4 regions of the Rhizobium anhuiense bv. trifolii genome follow, and region 2 is predicted to be linked to each of the others. Evidence: predicted binding sites of a transcription regulator. Region 2 holds the regulator's gene; each other region holds the start of a gene.

Region 1 (4,212 bases), on a different replicon from region 2:
CGGGCCCTCGGTCTTCCCGATCTTCTGTCGGGAAGGCTTCTCGCCCGTCGTCATCTCGATGTCAGGGACGGGAACCGCCGCGGCCTGGACAGGCGTTCGTCGCCGATCGAAATCGCCGCTCTCGCCGGCACCTTGGAGCAGTGCTGCATCATCCCTGTCGTCTTCATCGAGCAGGTTCTGCAGTGTTTCATGCTCATCCTCGCCCGCAAGTTCATCACAGGCTTGCAGCCAGTGACGCTGGTCGGCGCCATCCGGGCGGCCTTCGGCCTCCCAGATTTCGTAGGCACGGTGACGTATCTGCTCGTGCTTGTCTATCGCCATGATCTCCTCCAAGCGCATTTAAATAAGCCGTCCGAAGAACAGGCCCAGCCACTTTCACGGCGTGTTGATGGTTGGAAGAAAATCCTCCACCCGTTTGTGCTCGTCCTTTGAAAGCGTCTCCACCCGTTCCTTCCAGAAGCGTTCGGCCTCCCGCGGATCTTCATCCCATTGACGAACGTCGGTGATATTGTCGTCGATCATCGACCGGCGGTGGCCGCCGAGGCTGAGATATTCTTTGGCAAGCTTGAGGCTTAGGGTTTCGGTGCCGCTGTGGCGATCCAATGTCGAACTGACGTTGCGCCGGGCAGTTTCCAATGCCCTTTTGCGATCGGCTTCGGTCCGTTCGGTGTCGGCGGAACGCGCGTCGTCGGTCCCGCTCTCGGGCGGCACGGTGGATTTGACGGTCATCATGGATCACCCTTCGATGTTGTGATCCAATAACCTTCGCAAGCAGTGAGAGTTCCGCGTGGGTGGCGATTGATTTGAGCGCGCGATCGAGCCGCACGCGCCGGCGGCAATCAATGAACGGCCATACTCACCATTCGATAGGGGTGCACGGCCTCGAACTGCGAAATCATCGCCGTCGCCTGCAGCAACACGAGCTCGGCATTGTCGGGATCGTCACGGGCCAGTTCGTCGGCGTTGACGCGGATCGCTTCAGCCATGTTGTTGGACAGTGCCGCAAACTGCATGTTGCCTTCGACAAGAGCCTCACGCGCCGTATCCTCCAGCGTGCGAGCGATATCGACGAAGATTTCCTCACGTTCCTCAATGCTGAGGTCTCTGATTATATTGGTCTTTTCTTCCATGTCACTCACTCCAAAAGACGTGGGACGGTGATCGAGCTCGTCAAGCCTCGATCATGAGACAGTTGGGAATGTCAAATTCCGGATTCAAGCCTCGATGCGGCTTGAACGCGCCTTCGACGCAGTGTCATCCACCTCGTAGTCCGAACGCGGGAGCCGATTTTCTGTTCCCTGCAATACGTTAGCACTCGTCGGTGGAGAGTGCTAATTTTTCTCTTATTCCCTCTTGAAATTGCAGTGCCGTCGAACCAGATCAGTCGCGCAAGGCGCGCTCGCGCGGAACCTTGCACCCGCCCCGGATTGGTCATCCGGTCCGGCCCGGGGGAGCAACATCATCACTGTTTGTCGATGGAGGAAGACATGTCGTTCCGACCGCTTCATGATCGCATTCTCGTCCGCCGGGTCACGTCAGAGGAAAAGACCAAGGGCGGCATCATCATTCCCGACACTGCCAAGGAAAAGCCGCAGGAAGGTGAGGTCATCGCCGTCGGCCCTGGTGCACGCAACGATGCCGGCCAGATCCAGGCGCTCGACGTCAAGCCCGGCGATCGCATCCTGTTCGGCAAATGGTCCGGCACCGAGATCAAGATCGATGGCGAAGACCTGCTGATCATGAAGGAAAGCGACGTGATGGGCGTCATCGAAACCCAGGACGAACAGCAGCAGGCCGCCTGAGGTCCCTGCGAACATTCGTCAACGCTGGAGCGCTTCAGCTTGTCGTAGAAAAGCAGAACAGCTCCAACATTTTATTTCTGACGCAATTCCGAACGGAAAACCGCTTCGCACCTTTCCCGGAATTGCTCTGGCTGCCTATGAAGGAGTGAGGACATGGCTGCTAAAGAAGTCAAATTCAGCACCGAAGCCCGGGAGAAGATGCTGCGCGGCGTCGACATCCTGGCCAACGCCGTGAAGGTGACGCTCGGCCCGAAAGGCCGCAACGTCGTGATCGACAAGTCCTTCGGCGCGCCGCGCATCACCAAGGACGGCGTCTCCGTCGCCAAGGAAGTCGAACTCGAAGACAAGTTCGAGAATATGGGCGCCCAGATGGTCCGTGAAGTCGCCTCGAAGACCAGCGACATCGCCGGCGACGGCACCACGACCGCAACGGTGCTTGCCCAGGCGATCGTCAAAGAGGGCGCCAAGGCCGTCACGTCAGGCATGAACCCGATGGACCTGAAACGCGGCATCGATCTCGCCGTCGGCGCCATCGTTGCGGAACTGAAGGCCAACGCCCGCAAGATCTCCAACAATGCCGAAATCGCCCAGGTCGGCACGATCTCCGCCAATGGCGATGCCGAAATCGGCCGTTTTTTGGCGGAAGCCATGGAAAAGGTCGGCAATGATGGCGTCATCACCGTCGAAGAAGCCAAGACCGCCGAAACCGAACTCGAAGTCGTCGAAGGCATGCAGTTCGACCGCGGCTACCTCAGCCCCTACTTCGTGACCAATGCCGACAAGATGCGGGCCGAGTTCGAAGACCCATATATCCTCATCCACGCGAAGAAGCTGTCGAACCTGCAGTCGATGCTGCCGGTTCTCGAAGCCGTCGTCCAGTCCGGCAAGCCGCTCCTCATCATCGCTGAAGACGTCGAAGGCGAAGCTCTTGCAACCCTCGTCGTCAACAAGCTGCGTGGCGGCCTGAAGATCGCTGCCGTCAAGGCGCCTGGCTTCGGCGACCGCCGCAAGGCCATGCTCGAAGACATCGCCATCCTCACCGCCGGCACCGTCATCTCCGAAGACCTCGGCATCAAGCTCGAATCCGTCACGCTCGACATGCTCGGCCGTGCCAAGAAGGTGTCGATCGAAAAGGAGAACACCACGATCGTCGACGGCGCGGGCGCCAAGTCCGACATCGAAGGCCGTGTTGCCCAGATCAAGGCCCAGATCGAAGAAACCACCTCCGATTACGACCGCGAGAAGCTGCAGGAGCGTCTTGCCAAGCTCGCCGGCGGCGTTGCCGTCATCCGCGTCGGCGGCTCGACGGAAGTCGAAGTGAAGGAAAAGAAGGACCGCGTCGACGACGCGCTTCATGCAACCCGGGCGGCGGTCGAGGAAGGCATTCTGCCGGGCGGCGGTGTGGCGCTGCTGCGCTCCGTCAAGGCGCTCGACAACCTCAAGACCGCCAATAGCGACCAGCGTGTCGGTGTCGACATCGTTCGCCGCGCGCTCGAGACGCCGGCGCGGCAGATCGCCGAAAATGCCGGAGCGGAAGGCTCGGTCATCGTCGGCAAGCTGCGCGAGAAAAGTGACTTCGCCTACGGCTGGAACGCTCAGACCGGCGAATATGGCGACCTTTATGCGCAGGGCGTCATCGATCCGGCAAAGGTTGTTCGCACCGCGCTGCAGGACGCGTCCTCCATCGCCGGCCTTCTCGTCACGACCGAAGCCATGATCGCCGAGAAACCCAAGAAGGACGCGCCGCCGCCATTGCCCGCCGGCCCCGGCATGGATTTCTAACACATCTGCCGGCCCGCCGGCCTCGCTGGCGGGCCTTTCGAAGGGAATAGAGATGGTTCAAACGATCAAAAACCGATCGCAGGTACCGCTGGACTCCCGCGATCTTGAAACCTGCCAGCACGTCTTCGACAAGCTCCGCGCCGATTACGCGATAGCAAGAGACAGCGATGAAGCAGAACGAATGGCGAGCATCATCATCGAGATCTACCGACAGGGCGTACGCGACCCCAATCAGCTGCAATCGATGGTCGAGGCGGCCCGCGGTCTCTTCGAAACAAGCGAGCGCCCGCCTACGGCTCGGGAAATTTGACCATGGTGCCGCCGCCGGTCGCCTGGTCCGTCGGGAAGACTTCGATCCGCGACACGTCGACGAAGACGGGAAGCTCGATGGCGTTCGAGATGATCGAGGCGATGTGTGAAGGCTGTATCGGACGGTAGCCGTCATAGAGCAGCGTCCGCGCCTGATTGCCCGCCATTGCGGTTCGATAAAGTTCCGTCTGGACGCGGCCCGGCACCACCTCGGTCACCCGAACGGAGGTCCCGAGCAGGTCGCAGCGCAAATTGTCGCAAAACAGGCTGAGCCCGGCCTTCGACGGGCCGTAGGCCGCCATATTCGGATACGGCGCCT
Region 2 (4,212 bases):
CAGCTTCTCGGCCATGGCGTCGATATTGCGGCCGGATACCCGGAAACAGGCATGGCCCTGGCCGGTCGTGCCGTGCGGCGGCACCTGCAGGGCATCAGGCGCCGGCGGCTTCACCGTTTCCTCGGGGTTGAAGATCAACAGAACGCCGGGCCCGCAGCGGAAGAAGACATGCCGGTTGGCGGCGCGGGCGATCTTCTCCAGTCCGAGGACGTCTTCGTAAAACGCCTCGGCCTGATCGAGATCCCGCGCATAGAGCGCCGTCTCCAACATGCCTTCCAGCATGGGCTTCATCCTTCGACGGCTTGCTTCTGCAGCGCCACCAGTTCGCCGATGCCGTTTCTGGCAAGCTGCATCAGCGAGGTGAATTCGCCCTCGCTGAACGGCGTGCCCTCGGCCGTGCCCTGGATCTCGACGATCCCGCCGGTGCCGGTCATGACGAAGTTCGCATCGGTCTCGGCCGAGGAATCCTCGAGGTAATCGAGATCGATCACCGGCTGGCTGGCGAAGATACCGCAGGAGATGGCGGCGACATGATCCTTCAGGACCCGGTCAACCTTGATCATGTTGCGGCTTTCCATCCATTTCAGGCAATCGTAAAGCGCAATCCAGCCGCCGGTGATCGAGGCGGTCCGCGTGCCGCCATCGGCCTGGATGACGTCGCAGTCGAGCGTGATCTGCCGTTCGCCGAGCGCCTGCAGGTCGACGACGGCGCGCAACGACCGGCCGATCAGCCGCTGAATTTCCTGGGTGCGGCCGCCCTGCTTGCCGGCGGCGGCCTCGCGCTTCATCCGTTCGCCGGTCGCCCGCGGCAGCATGCCGTATTCGGCGGTGACCCAGCCCTTGCCGGTATTGCGCAGCCAGGGCGGCGTCTTTTCTTCAAGGCTGGCCGTGCAGAGCACATGCGTATCGCCGAACTTGACCAGGCAGGAGCCTTCCGCATGCTTGGAAAAATTGCGCTCGAACGAGACCTTGCGCATCTGGTCGATTTTTCTGCCTGAAGGCCGCATTCTTATCTCCTGGGGTTTGTTGACCGCTTCTACGATTGGCGGCGCCTATTTGCAAATTCCCTTTTGCCACGGGTGCGAGTTTGACTTACTTTTCGGGAAGTATCATCAGCGCGGGTTCTTAAGCTTCATGGGCATCAGGTCGACGTCGGTTTCGGATGCTGTTGCCGCACTGGACGAGCGCTCCAGGGAAATTTTTCGGCGCATCGTCGAAGGCTATCTGGAAAGTGGCGAGCCGCTCGGTTCGCGCAACCTGTCCCGTCTTCTGCCGATGTCGCTGTCGCCGGCCTCGGTGCGCAACGTCATGAGCGATCTCGAAGAACTCGGCCTGATCTATTCGCCGCACGTCAGCGCCGGACGGCTGCCGACCCAGATCGGCCTGCGTTTCTTCGTCGATGCCTTCATGCAGGTCGGCGACCTCTCTGCCGAGGAGCGCGCCAACATCGACCGGCAGGTGCGGGCCGAAAGCGGCGGCAATCCGGTGGAATCGATGATGAACGAGGCAAGCCGCATGCTGTCCGGCATTTCGCGCGGCGCCGGCCTCGTCATCACCTCGAAAAGCGATCCGGTGCTGAAACATGTCGAGTTCATCCGGCTCGAACCGACCAAGGCGCTGGCCGTGCTCGTCGGCGATCACGATCAGGTGGAAAACCGCATCATCGAGCTGCCGGCGGGCGTCACCTCCTCGCAACTGACCGAGGCGGCGAATTTTCTCAATGCCCATATGTCCGGCCAGACGCTGCCGGAACTCCGCAAGCAGTTGAGCCGGCTGAAGGATGACGTCCGCCACGAGCTCGATGCCCTGTCGCGCGATCTCGTCGAGCGCGGCATCGCTGTCTGGGCCGGCAGCCCGGACGAGGGCAAGCCCGCGCAACTGATCATCCGCGGCCGCGCCAACTTGCTCGAGGGGCTGGCCGGCGCCGAGGATCTCGACCGGCTGCGCTTGCTGTTCGACGATCTCGAGAAGAAGGACAGCCTGATCGAGATTCTCAATCTCGCCGAAACCGGTTCCGGCGTGCGCATCTTCATCGGTTCGGAAAACAAGCTCTTCTCGCTGTCCGGCTCGTCGCTGATCGTCGCGCCCTATCGTGACGATGACGATCGCATCGTCGGTGCCGTCGGCGTCATCGGCCCGACGCGGCTCAATTATTCCCGCATCGTGCCGATGGTGGATTACACCGCCCAGCTCGTCTCCCGCCTTTCGCGCAATCAGCTTTGACGCCGCAACTGGCGAACGTGCGGAATTTTCGCTTCTTTGTCACGCAGACTTGATTTTTTTCGGTCAAACCTCGATATCGGGCGCATCTGAAGACACCAACCGGAGACCGTCATGACCGATGACACGACGAAAAACGGACCTGACGCAACTGCGGCCGATGCCGCAGCCGACGCTGCCGCCTACGTCGAGAACGATATTGCGCAGGAAGAGGCTGCCCAGCCGGACCCGCTCGAGCTTCTGAAAGCCGAAAACGGTGAGCTGCGCGACCGCTATCTGCGCCTTGCCGCCGAGATGGACAATCTGCGCCGGCGCACCGAGCGCGAAGTGAAGGACGCCAAGTCCTATTCCGTCGCGGGTTTTGCGCGCGACATGCTCGCCGTCTCGGACAATCTGCGCCGCGCGCTTGATGCCATCTCTCCGGAGACCAAGGCCGCGGCCGATGCCGGCCTCAGCACCCTGATCGAAGGTGTCGAGATGACCGAGCGCGCCATGCTGTCGGCTCTTGAGCGCCACGGCGTTCGCAAGCTGGAGCCGGTCGGCCAGAAGTTCGATCCGAATTTCCATCAGGCGATGTTCGAGGTGCCCAACCCCGACGTGCCGAACAATACGGTCGTCCAGGTCGTGCAGGCAGGCTTCACCATCGGCGAACGCGTGCTGCGCCCGGCCATGGTCGGCGTCGCCAAGGGCGGCCCCAAGCCGGCCGAAGCCGAAACCAATTCCGTCTTCGACGAGAAGGACGCTTAAGGACGTTTCCCTTCCGCTCAGGAAGGGAAACCAAAGCTTCAGATGCGGGCGAAACGTTCGATCAGCAGATCGAAGAAGCCGTCCGCATCGACATGGCGCATGACCTTGGCATTGCGCTTGCGCTCGGTCACATGCCACCAGTCGACGACGGTCATGCCGACGGTGAGTTCGGACCGGACCTCGATCTCGACATTGCAGTCCCGACCCCTGAAGAGCTCCGGCTTCAGCAGATAGGCGATCACGGTCGGGTCGTGCAGCGGCCCGCCGTCGGAGCCGTATTTCTCGATATCGAACCGCTCGAAGAATTCCAGCATCTCGACCATGGCCTTAACAGGCGCCGTGCCGATTTCGGCCATGCGCTTCACCCGGTCCTTGCGGGTCAGCAATTGGTGAGTGACGTCAAGCGGCATCATCACGATCGGCACGCCTGAGCGAAAGACGATATCGGCGGCCTCGGGATCGACATAGATGTTGAATTCGGCGGCCGGCGTGATGTTGCCGCCCTCGAAGAAGCCGCCGCCCATCATCACCAGTTCGCGGATGCGGGGAACGATGTCGGGCGCCTTCTGGAAGGCCAGGCCGATATTGGTGAGCGGCCCGAGCGTGCAGAGCGTCACCGTGCCTGTCGGCTCGCGGCGCAGCGTCTCGATGATGAAATCGACCGAATGGTCGGGCTGCAGCGCCATCGTCGGCTCGCTGAGGTCGGGCCCGTCGAGGCCGGTCTTGCCGTGCACATGTTCGGCCGTCACCAGATTGCGGGCGATCGGCGCGTCGGCGCCGGCGAAAACCTTTGTCTCCCGCCGGCCGCAGAGCTCGCAGACGATGCGCGCATTGCGGCTGGTGAAGGAAAGCGGCACGTTGCCGGCGACCGTCGTGATCCCCAGCACCTCCAGCTCCTCGGGACTGCCGAAGGCCAGCATGATGGCGGCCGCATCGTCCTGGCCGGGATCCGTGTCGATGATGATCTTTCTTGCGCTTGCCATTCCGATCGTTCCATCCTCGCGGGTGCGCTTTGCCTCGGCATGCACCGATTTGTTCATTTCCCGTCACAAATCAGCACAGTCCGTGCGGGCATGTTTTGATGCGAGGCAGCCGCCGCTTTGTCAAGCAAGCAGCCGGCGGCACCGCTTTAAAATTGTGAGGTGGCGCCGGCACGTCGCACCGTGCCTTGCAGCACTGGACTGCTCTCCCCATATTAGCGGCATCCGGACGCTGCGTTTAAGGTCCGGGATGGTCGCTTGCATC
Region 3 (4,212 bases), 950 kb from region 2:
CTGCTGCTCTGCACGGACATTGGAATTCTCCCTGTCTACTGTTCGGGTTGCGCCGTCCGGCGACGCCGGACCGGTTCAGGCTGGCCTCAGTATCCCATATCGCCCATGCCGCCATTTCCGGCTGCCGGGGCAGAGTCTCTTGCGGGAATGTCGGCGATCATCACCTCGGCGGTGATCAGAAGCGCCGCAATCGAGCCGGCGTCCTGCAGAGCGGTGCGTACGACCTTGGCCGGATCGACGATGCCGGCCTCGATCATATCGACATAGGTCTCCGTCTGTGCGTCGAAGCCCTGATTGTGATCATTGCTGCCGGCGAGTTTTCCGACGACGATGGAGCCTTCGAACCCGGCATTGTCGGCGATCTGCCGGATCGGGGCTTCAAGCGCCCTGAGCACGATCGAGATGCCGGCCGTCACGTCGGCGTTCTCGCCGGTCAAACCCGTCAGCGCCGACTTCGCGCGCAACAGTGCCACGCCGCCGCCCGGCACGATGCCCTCTTCGACCGCCGCACGGGTCGCGTTCAGCGCGTCGTCGATGCGGTCCTTCTTTTCCTTGACCTCCGTCTCGGTCGCACCGCCGACACGGATGACTGCGACGCCGCCGGCCAGTTTCGCCAGGCGTTCCTGCAGCTTTTCCTTGTCGTAGTCGGAGGTGGTCTCCTCGATCTGCGCCTTGATCTGCTGGATGCGCGCCTGGATGGCCGCTTTCTCGCCGGAACCGTCGATGATCGTGGTGCTCTCCTTCTCGATCAGCACGCGCTTGGCGCGGCCGAGCATATCGAGCGTGACGTTTTCGAGCTTGATGCCGAGATCCTCGGAAATCATCTGGCCTGATGTCAGCACGGCAATATCTTCCAGCATGGCCTTGCGGCGGTCGCCGAAGCCCGGCGCCTTGACGGCCGCGACCTTCAGGCCGCCGCGCAGCTTGTTGACGACCAGCGTCGCCAACGCCTCGCCTTCGACATCCTCGGAGATGAGCAGAAGCGGTTTGCCGGTCTGCACGACGGCTTCCAAAATTGGCAGCATCGCCTGAAGGCTGCCGAGTTTCTTCTCGTGAAGGAGGATATAGGGGTCCTCCAGTTCCACGCGCATCTTCTCGGCATTGGTAACGAAATAGGGTGAGAGGTAGCCACGGTCGAACTGCATGCCCTCGACGACGTCGAGTTCGGTCTCGGCGGTGCGCGCCTCCTCAACGGTGATGACGCCCTCATTGCCGACCTTGTCCATCGCCTTGGCGATCATCTCGCCGACGCTGACGTCGCCATTGGCGGCAATGGTGCCGACCTGGGCGATCTCGCCTGACGATTTGACTTTCCTCGCCCGCGCCTGGATCTCCTTGACCACCGCAACGACGCCGAGATCGATGCCGCGCCTGAGATCCATGGGATTCATGCCGGCAGCGACGAGCTTTGCGCCTTCACGAAAGATGGAGGCCGCGAGCACCGTCGCCGTCGTCGTGCCGTCGCCGGCAAGATCATTGGTCTTCGACGCCACCTCGCGCACCATTTGCGCGCCCATGTTCTCGAACTTGTCGGCTAGCTCGACTTCCTTGGCGACAGTGACGCCATCCTTGGTGATACGCGGTGCGCCATAGGCCTTGTCGATGACGACGTTGCGGCCCTTGGGGCCAAGCGTGACCTTGACGGCATTGTTGAGCAATTCGACGCCGCGCAGCAGGCGATCGCGTGCATCGGTGGAGAATCTGATTTCCTTGGCAGACATAATATTGGTCCAGTTCGGTCTTGAGATACGGATCGGAATGCGGTCGATCAGGCGGCCTTTTGAGAGGCCACTCCGATCTTTTCGACGATGCCCATGATGTCGGTCTCCTTCATGATCAGAAGGATCTCGCCCTCGATCGTGACCTCTGCCCCCGACCATTTTCCGAACAGAATGCGATCACCGACCTTAACGTCGAGCGGGATCAGATTACCGTTGTTGTCGCGCAGGCCCGGGCCGACTGCGACCACGTCGCCTTCCTGCGGCTTTTCCTTGGCGGCGTCTGGAATGATGATCCCGCCCTTGGATTTGACATCGCCTTCCGCACGTCGAATGACGACGCGGTCGTGAAGTGAACGGAATTTCATAGAGGTCTTTCTGCTGCCGGCGCATATGGCGGCTGCAACACATAAATAGCACCCGTGGCACTCGATTGATAGGAGTGCCAATAAATATTATTCACGCATGAAAAATCAGGAAATCATTTCGGCGGGATGGTTTGTAATAATTATGAATTGAATAGAATTTCTTGAGCCATTACGCTCCATTTTATTTGCGTGACCACGGAGTTAATTTGGCGTTTTTTATAGATAAATCCGAATTTATCTTGATTTAAACGTAATCCAGGCGTAACGATAAGCCTCGTCGATTTGGCCGACTTGGCTTCGCGGTGTCAGAGACCTACGACCCGCCATACACCACCGAATTCTCGATAGCGAATATATGACGTCGTTCCGGCGTGCATTTCGCGTATTCGATCCGGAATGAGCTTGGCGCTGACCGCGGATGTACCGGCAGCGTCGAGTTCGTCCGGTTCGGATCTCAACGATACAGGAAATGCATCGGTGTTTCCTGCGGAGGCTTCAGTCATGACAAGTCGCACCACACAAACCGTCGTCCACTTTTCATCTCCTTTCCGCCTGCCAGGTTTCGACAGAGCACAGCCAGCCGGGGAATATCGCGTCGACTATGACGAGGAATTGATCGATGGCGTTTCCAGGCTTGCCTGGCGACGGATCGGCGCCTTCATCCACCTGCCGGCGATCGCCGCACAGAGTTCGACACTGCAGATGATGCCTATCCATCCGTCAGATCTCGAAACCGCGCTCGAAAAGGACCACAAACCGTCATGACCGCTACGCGCACCCCGCAACGCAATGGACGTTCGGTCCGACGCGAGCCAGCAACACATATCTTCAAGGTTGGGCAGACCGTCCGGTTGAAGGACGGGTTCCTGATCGTGCCTTCCAAGCTCCCCGACACATACCGCATTACCGCCACGCTGCCTCCGAGAGGCAATCTGCTGCAATACCGCATTCGCAGCGACGACGAACGTCACGAGCGGGTCACGACGGAAGACAGCCTGGAGCCGGTAAACCTATCGCCCGGCAGCGGCGCAACACTGATCGAGACAACGTTTGGCCACGGCCCGAATGACGGAAGGTTGACATCGTGAACAGCCATGAAGACGAAGGAAGACCGAACGCCTTTGCTGTCGGCAACAACAAGGGCGGCGCGGCCGGCCACTACGCCATGGACATTGGACGCGACCGCCGGGTCGAACCCGCCCGTTCGTGGACCGTCTACCACGCGAGCGTTCCGACGCACGCGGACCATGCCGTGACCGGCGCGAGCCGTTCGCAGGCCGGGAGAGACATGTTGTCCTTCAATCTTCTCAACATCGGATACCGGAAGGAATGGCTCAGGCTATCCGACGCTGCGCAGATCGCTCGTGACACCCCGCCGGCTCATCCGTGGCGCTAGGATCCGGACCCTACTCCGCCCTCCCCTAAATCACGTGACAGCGTCGCAGGGCTTGCGCTGAACAGCGGTAATTCGGCGCGCCGATTTCTTTGCCAGGACGCTCGAGCGGATCGCCAGCCTTTTTGAACGACGCCCTTTCGTTGACTTCGGATCGCGGTTGAAAGATGTTGGCGTCGTGCCATCTTGAGGGATGAGCCGTCCTTCGGAGACCAAGGGAAGTCAGGGAGTTTGCGTCCATGTTCGATCATGTCTCCATCGGCGTAAAGGACATCGAAAGAGCCCGCCGTTTCTACGACGCGGCGCTGGCGCCGCTCGGATATGAGCGGCTGTCCAATTCCGACGCGATGATCGGCTACGGCCCGGAAAGGGTCGGCCTCTGGGTGATGCAGGTCGAACACCCCGTTGTTGCCGATCTGCGATCCGGGCTGCATTTCTGCTTCGTCGCCCCGAACGAGGCTGCGGTCGATGCCTTTCACGCGGCGGCCGTCGCCTCCGGCGGCACGGATAATGGCGAACCGGGGATCCGGCCGGATTACGGACAATTCTATTACGCCGCCTTCATCATCGACCCGGACGGCTACCGGCTCGAAGCCTATTTTCATAAAGGCGAGCTGTAACAGGCCGACTGACCGTCAGAAAACCGCGCACTTTCCCTTATAGGCTGATTTCAATAAGCCGATCCCGAGGGGTCGTTCAGATTATGGCGCTCGGATCCCTCGAGCGGCGGATT
Region 4 (4,212 bases), on a different replicon from region 2:
GCGGCTTTGGCTGTCATTGACGGAAGCCGTCTGCTTTTGCGCTGATGTGTTTTGATCGTCACCATCGAGAGCCTTCAAGGTCGCAAGAACCTCATCATAGGAGACAATCCGTTCTGTCCCGGGATAGCGTCGCCAGGCTGGCATGGATTCGATTGCCAGAGGCCAGAATAGCCCGCTTCTCGTCCTTGCTGATATTGTCCGCCAACAGCACGTGGCGGGGATGATCGAAATGCATGGCCGGGTGCAACAGATGCGCGGCGCTTATTGTTGCTGCGGCATGCTTGGCTGCAGAATTGCTATCAGTTTCCTTTCTCATGTTCTGACTCCACGGATATAGGACCAATGGACGTTGTCGACTCTCCCATGTCACGCGGCCTGGGTGGGTTGCTTTTCGAACAGTCCGCGCGCGGCCCGAACCATGGTCTTCAGGTGTTCGGGATTGCGAACGCCCTGCCGATAAAGCTCCACGACGATTGCCGCGATGCGTTCAGCTTCTTCAGAATTGCGAGGCAAGTCCGCCACAGTTCTGAGGTCATCGAAGACGTGTCGGCAGACTTCGAGGTCACGGGAATCAAGCGGCGCTTGCGACTTCTTGATGATCGTTTGAACCATTTGTTCCTCCATTGCTGGAGGCCCGCCCTTCAAGAGCAGGGCGGGCCGGCGGCCTTAGAAATCCATGCCGGCACCGGCGGGGATCGCCGGAGCGGCTTCCTTCTTGGGCTTTTCAGCGATCATAGCCTCCGTCGTCACCAGCAGGCCGGCAACCGAGGCTGCATCCTGAAGCGCGGTGCGAACGACCTTGGCCGGGTCGATGACGCCCTGCGCATAGAGATCGCCATAATCGCCAGTCTGAGCGTTCCAGCCGTAGGCGAACTCAGTCTTCTCACGCAGCTTGCCGACGATCACGGAGCCTTCCGCGCCGGCGTTTTCGGCGATCTGACGCACCGGGGCTTCGATTGCACGTCGCACGATTTCGATGCCGACGCGCTGGTCCTGGTTCGCGGTGGTGAGATTGTCGAGCGCCTTGACCGACCGCAGAAGGGCAACGCCACCGCCGGGCAGAATACCCTCTTCGACCGCTGCCCGGGTCGCATGCAGGGCGTCGTCGACCCGATCCTTCTTCTCCTTCACTTCGACCTCCGTCGAGCCGCCGACGCGGATGACGGCAACGCCACCGGCGAGCTTGGCAAGGCGTTCCTGGAGCTTCTCGCGGTCGTAGTCCGAAGTGGTCTCTTCGATCTGGGCGCGGATTTGCGCGACCCGGCCATCGATTTCCGTTTTCGAGCCGACGCCGTCGATGATGGTCGTGTTCTCCTTTTCGATCGACACCTTCTTGGCACGGCCGAGCATGTTCAGCGTCACGTTTTCAAGCTTGATGCCGAGGTCTTCGGAGATGACGGTGCCGCCGGTCAGGATGGCGATGTCTTCGAGCATGGCCTTGCGGCGGTCGCCGAAGCCAGGCGCCTTGACGGCAGCGATCTTCAGGCCGCCACGCAGCTTGTTGACGACGAGCGTTGCAAGAGCTTCGCCTTCGACGTCTTCAGCGATGATGAGGAGCGGCTTGCCGGACTGGACGACGGCTTCGAGAACCGGCAGCATCGACTGCAGGTTCGACAGCTTCTTCTCGTGGATGAGAATATAGGGATCTTCGAGCTCGACGCGCATCTTATCTTGGTTGGTCACAAAATAAGGGCTCAAATAGCCGCGGTCGAACTGCATACCTTCGACGACTTCGAGTTCGGTTTCGGCGGTCTTGGCTTCTTCAACGGTGATGACGCCCTCGTTGCCAACCTTTTCCATGGCCTCGGCAAGATACCGACCGATCTCTTCGTCGCCATTGGCCGATATCGTGCCGACCTGGGCGATTTCCGAATTGTTGGAGATCTTGCGCGCGTTGGTCTTCAGTTCCTTGACCACGGCGTCAACGGCCAGGTCGATGCCGCGCTTCAGGTCCATCGGGTTCATGCCCGACGCCACCGCCTTGGCGCCTTCCTTGACGATTGCCTGAGCAAGCACGGTTGCGGTCGTGGTGCCGTCGCCGGCGAGATCGTTGGTCTTCGATGCCACCTCGCGCAGCATCTGGGCGCCCATATTTTCGAACTTGTCTTCGAGTTCGACTTCCTTGGCGACCGAAACGCCGTCCTTGGTGATGCGCGGTGCGCCGAAGGACTTGTCGATCACAACGTTGCGGCCCTTCGGGCCGAGGGTCACCTTCACTGCGTTGGCAAGCACATCGACCCCACGCAGCATGCGTTCACGAGCATCGGTGTTAAATTTAACGTCTTTTGCAGCCATTTCTCTAACTCCTCTAATAGGCAGCTATTTGACTGATAGATTGGTGGGGTGGACGGCTCAGGCGGCCTGCTTCTGCTCTGCCGGGGCTTCGATGACGCCCATGACATCGCTTTCTTTCATGATCAACAGGTCCTCGCCGTTGATCTTGATCTCTGTGCCGGACCATTTGCCGAACAGGATGCGATCGCCAGCCTTGACGTCAAGCACCTGGATCTGGCCGGCATCGTTGCGCGCGCCGGGGCCGACGGCGATGACCTCGCCTTCCTGAGGTTTTTCCTTGGCGGTATCGGGAATGATGATTCCGCCTTTGGTTTTCTCTTCAGACTCAACCCGGCGGACAAGAATGCGATCATGAAGCGGTCGGAACGACATGTTTTCCCTCCGATGGACAAACAATGATGACGTTGTTCCCCCGCCCGGACCGGATGACCAGTCCGGGCGGGTGCAAAACCTCACTCGAGCGTTTTGCGCAAAATGATCTGGTTTGTCGGTTTTTTGATTTCAAGAGGTCAAAACAAAAAAATTAGCACTCTTCATCGCCGGCTGCTAACACACTGGAAAAACACAACAACAACGCCTCCGGTATTCAAAAATCGGTGATGACCGCAAAATTTACAGAACCCTGCAGGCTGTCGCGAAACCGAGATGAATCGGCATGATTGGCCTATGGCGACAGATCTTTTCGCTTCCCGGCGATAGAGCGGTCACGAGCCACGGCGTGGGGCATGTTGCGTCTGCTGACCGACAATACGAATAGTGTCGGCAAGCATTAGGATCGGGGAAGACGCCGATCAACGGCACCCCAAGCGTTCAGTGGAAGGTGGGCCCGCCAATTCGGCCCGAGAACACAGCTAAGATCAACGATTGACGAGCATTTTGACTGGTCGACAAGGCAAGATCAGAAGTGGCCATGCACCAGGTTAACACTGGGAGCTGATCCCCACCAAATATACGCAAAAATCGCCCCGCGGAGACGCGGGGCGCAATGGTGAGCGGACATGGAAAGGCGGACGTTAGCGAAAAATCGCAATCACATCCGCGCTCAAAACGCGACGCTCCAGAAAAAGTTCCAGCAGTGACTAAGTAATTTGAACTGAAATAAATTCCGCGCGACAGAGGGGCACGACCTGCCTTTGACGCTGGCTATGCTCGGATCGGCCGCAAATTGGCGCTCGACAGATCCACCTTTCGCTCGGCGACCGGTTAACGTTGGTTTGCGATGCTCCGCCAGGCTGGCCTCGCCAAATACGCTGTCAGGCCGATGGCGAGACAGCCTGCGGTACTGAACAAGATGATCTCAAACGTGGCGGAGGGTCCACCGGCACTTTGGGCGATCCATCCAAATACAGCCGAAGAGATCGCAACTCCGAAAAACACAAGGGTGTTGAGAAAGCCCAACAAAAGGCCTCGGTGCTTGGAAGGTGCAAGTTCCTGCGCTTCGGCCATAACCAGGGGATGGAGGTTGCCGATTGAATAAAGCAGGCAGATCAGAGCGACGGCGGCGACAATACTGGAGCCGGGTGAAACGGCCATGGCGAAAGCGGCGATCGTCCCCGCGACCATCCCAGCCGTCACGATGCTTCGCGGTGACACTTTGGATACGAGCGCGGGAATAGCAAAGGACGTCCCTATGCCGACGGCGCTCACGATCGTCAGCGCGAAACCTGAGACACGCTGATCCGCGGAGAACACCCCGGACAGGTAAGGGGTCGCCCAAGCATTGCGAAAAGTCCCTCCGAGCGACAGGGTTAGGCATATTGGCAAGAGGTAGACTAAGCCCGCTGGCCTGCTCTCAGTCGCCTCTTCCGATTGTCCTTCTTGTGGCGTTGGTGCCATTTGAAAGGCGACGCCAACCGCGCAAAGCGCCATCGCTGACGCTGCAACAAGCATCGCCCCGCGCCACCCGAGGACTTCAGA

The links. The regulator HrcA, encoded in region 2, represses chaperone genes, less so after heat shock. The targets are predictions, from matches to a motif close to GTTAGCACTCNCNNNNNGNGAGTGCTAAC.
Region 1: a site for HrcA is predicted at 1,308-1,336, ahead of NE851_RS34475 (co-chaperone GroES). Genes of this name have one in related genera too.
Region 3: a site for HrcA is predicted at 2,140-2,168, ahead of NE851_RS16635 (co-chaperone GroES). Genes of this name have one in related genera too.
Region 4: a site for HrcA is predicted at 2,818-2,846, ahead of groES (co-chaperone GroES). Genes of this name have one in related genera too.

Annotation. Positions count from the first base shown of each region.
Region 1 covers NZ_CP098804.1:594,225-598,436, reverse strand. The annotation lists gene NE851_RS34490 (DUF2934 domain-containing protein) at 1-321, opposite strand, end outside; gene NE851_RS34485 (hypothetical protein) at 376-732, opposite strand; gene NE851_RS34480 (hypothetical protein) at 840-1,130, opposite strand; gene NE851_RS34475 (co-chaperone GroES) at 1,488-1,802, shown strand; gene groL (chaperonin GroEL) at 1,956-3,584, shown strand; gene NE851_RS34465 (hypothetical protein) at 3,637-3,894, shown strand; gene NE851_RS34460 (SDR family oxidoreductase) at 3,875-4,212, opposite strand, start outside.
Region 2 covers NZ_CP098803.1:670,776-674,987, forward strand. The annotation lists gene NE851_RS11870 (VOC family protein) at 1-291, opposite strand, end outside; gene rph (ribonuclease PH) at 288-1,007, opposite strand; gene hrcA (heat-inducible transcriptional repressor HrcA) at 1,135-2,223, shown strand; gene grpE (nucleotide exchange factor GrpE) at 2,335-2,967, shown strand; gene NE851_RS11890 (nucleoside hydrolase) at 3,006-3,950, opposite strand.
Region 3 covers NZ_CP098803.1:1,619,366-1,623,577, reverse strand. The annotation lists gene NE851_RS16645 (hypothetical protein) at 1-20, opposite strand, end outside; gene groL (chaperonin GroEL) at 87-1,721, opposite strand; gene NE851_RS16635 (co-chaperone GroES) at 1,769-2,086, opposite strand; gene NE851_RS16630 (hypothetical protein) at 2,588-2,851, shown strand; gene NE851_RS16625 (hypothetical protein) at 2,848-3,174, shown strand; gene NE851_RS16620 (hypothetical protein) at 3,171-3,482, shown strand; gene NE851_RS16615 (VOC family protein) at 3,719-4,099, shown strand; gene NE851_RS16610 (ectoine synthase) at 4,150-4,212, opposite strand, start outside.
Region 4 covers NZ_CP098801.1:479,486-483,697, forward strand. The annotation lists gene NE851_RS35250 (hypothetical protein) at 95-316, opposite strand; gene NE851_RS02370 (hypothetical protein) at 367-612, opposite strand; gene groL (chaperonin GroEL) at 667-2,295, opposite strand; gene groES (co-chaperone GroES) at 2,353-2,667, opposite strand; gene NE851_RS02385 (MFS transporter) at 3,499-4,212, opposite strand, start outside.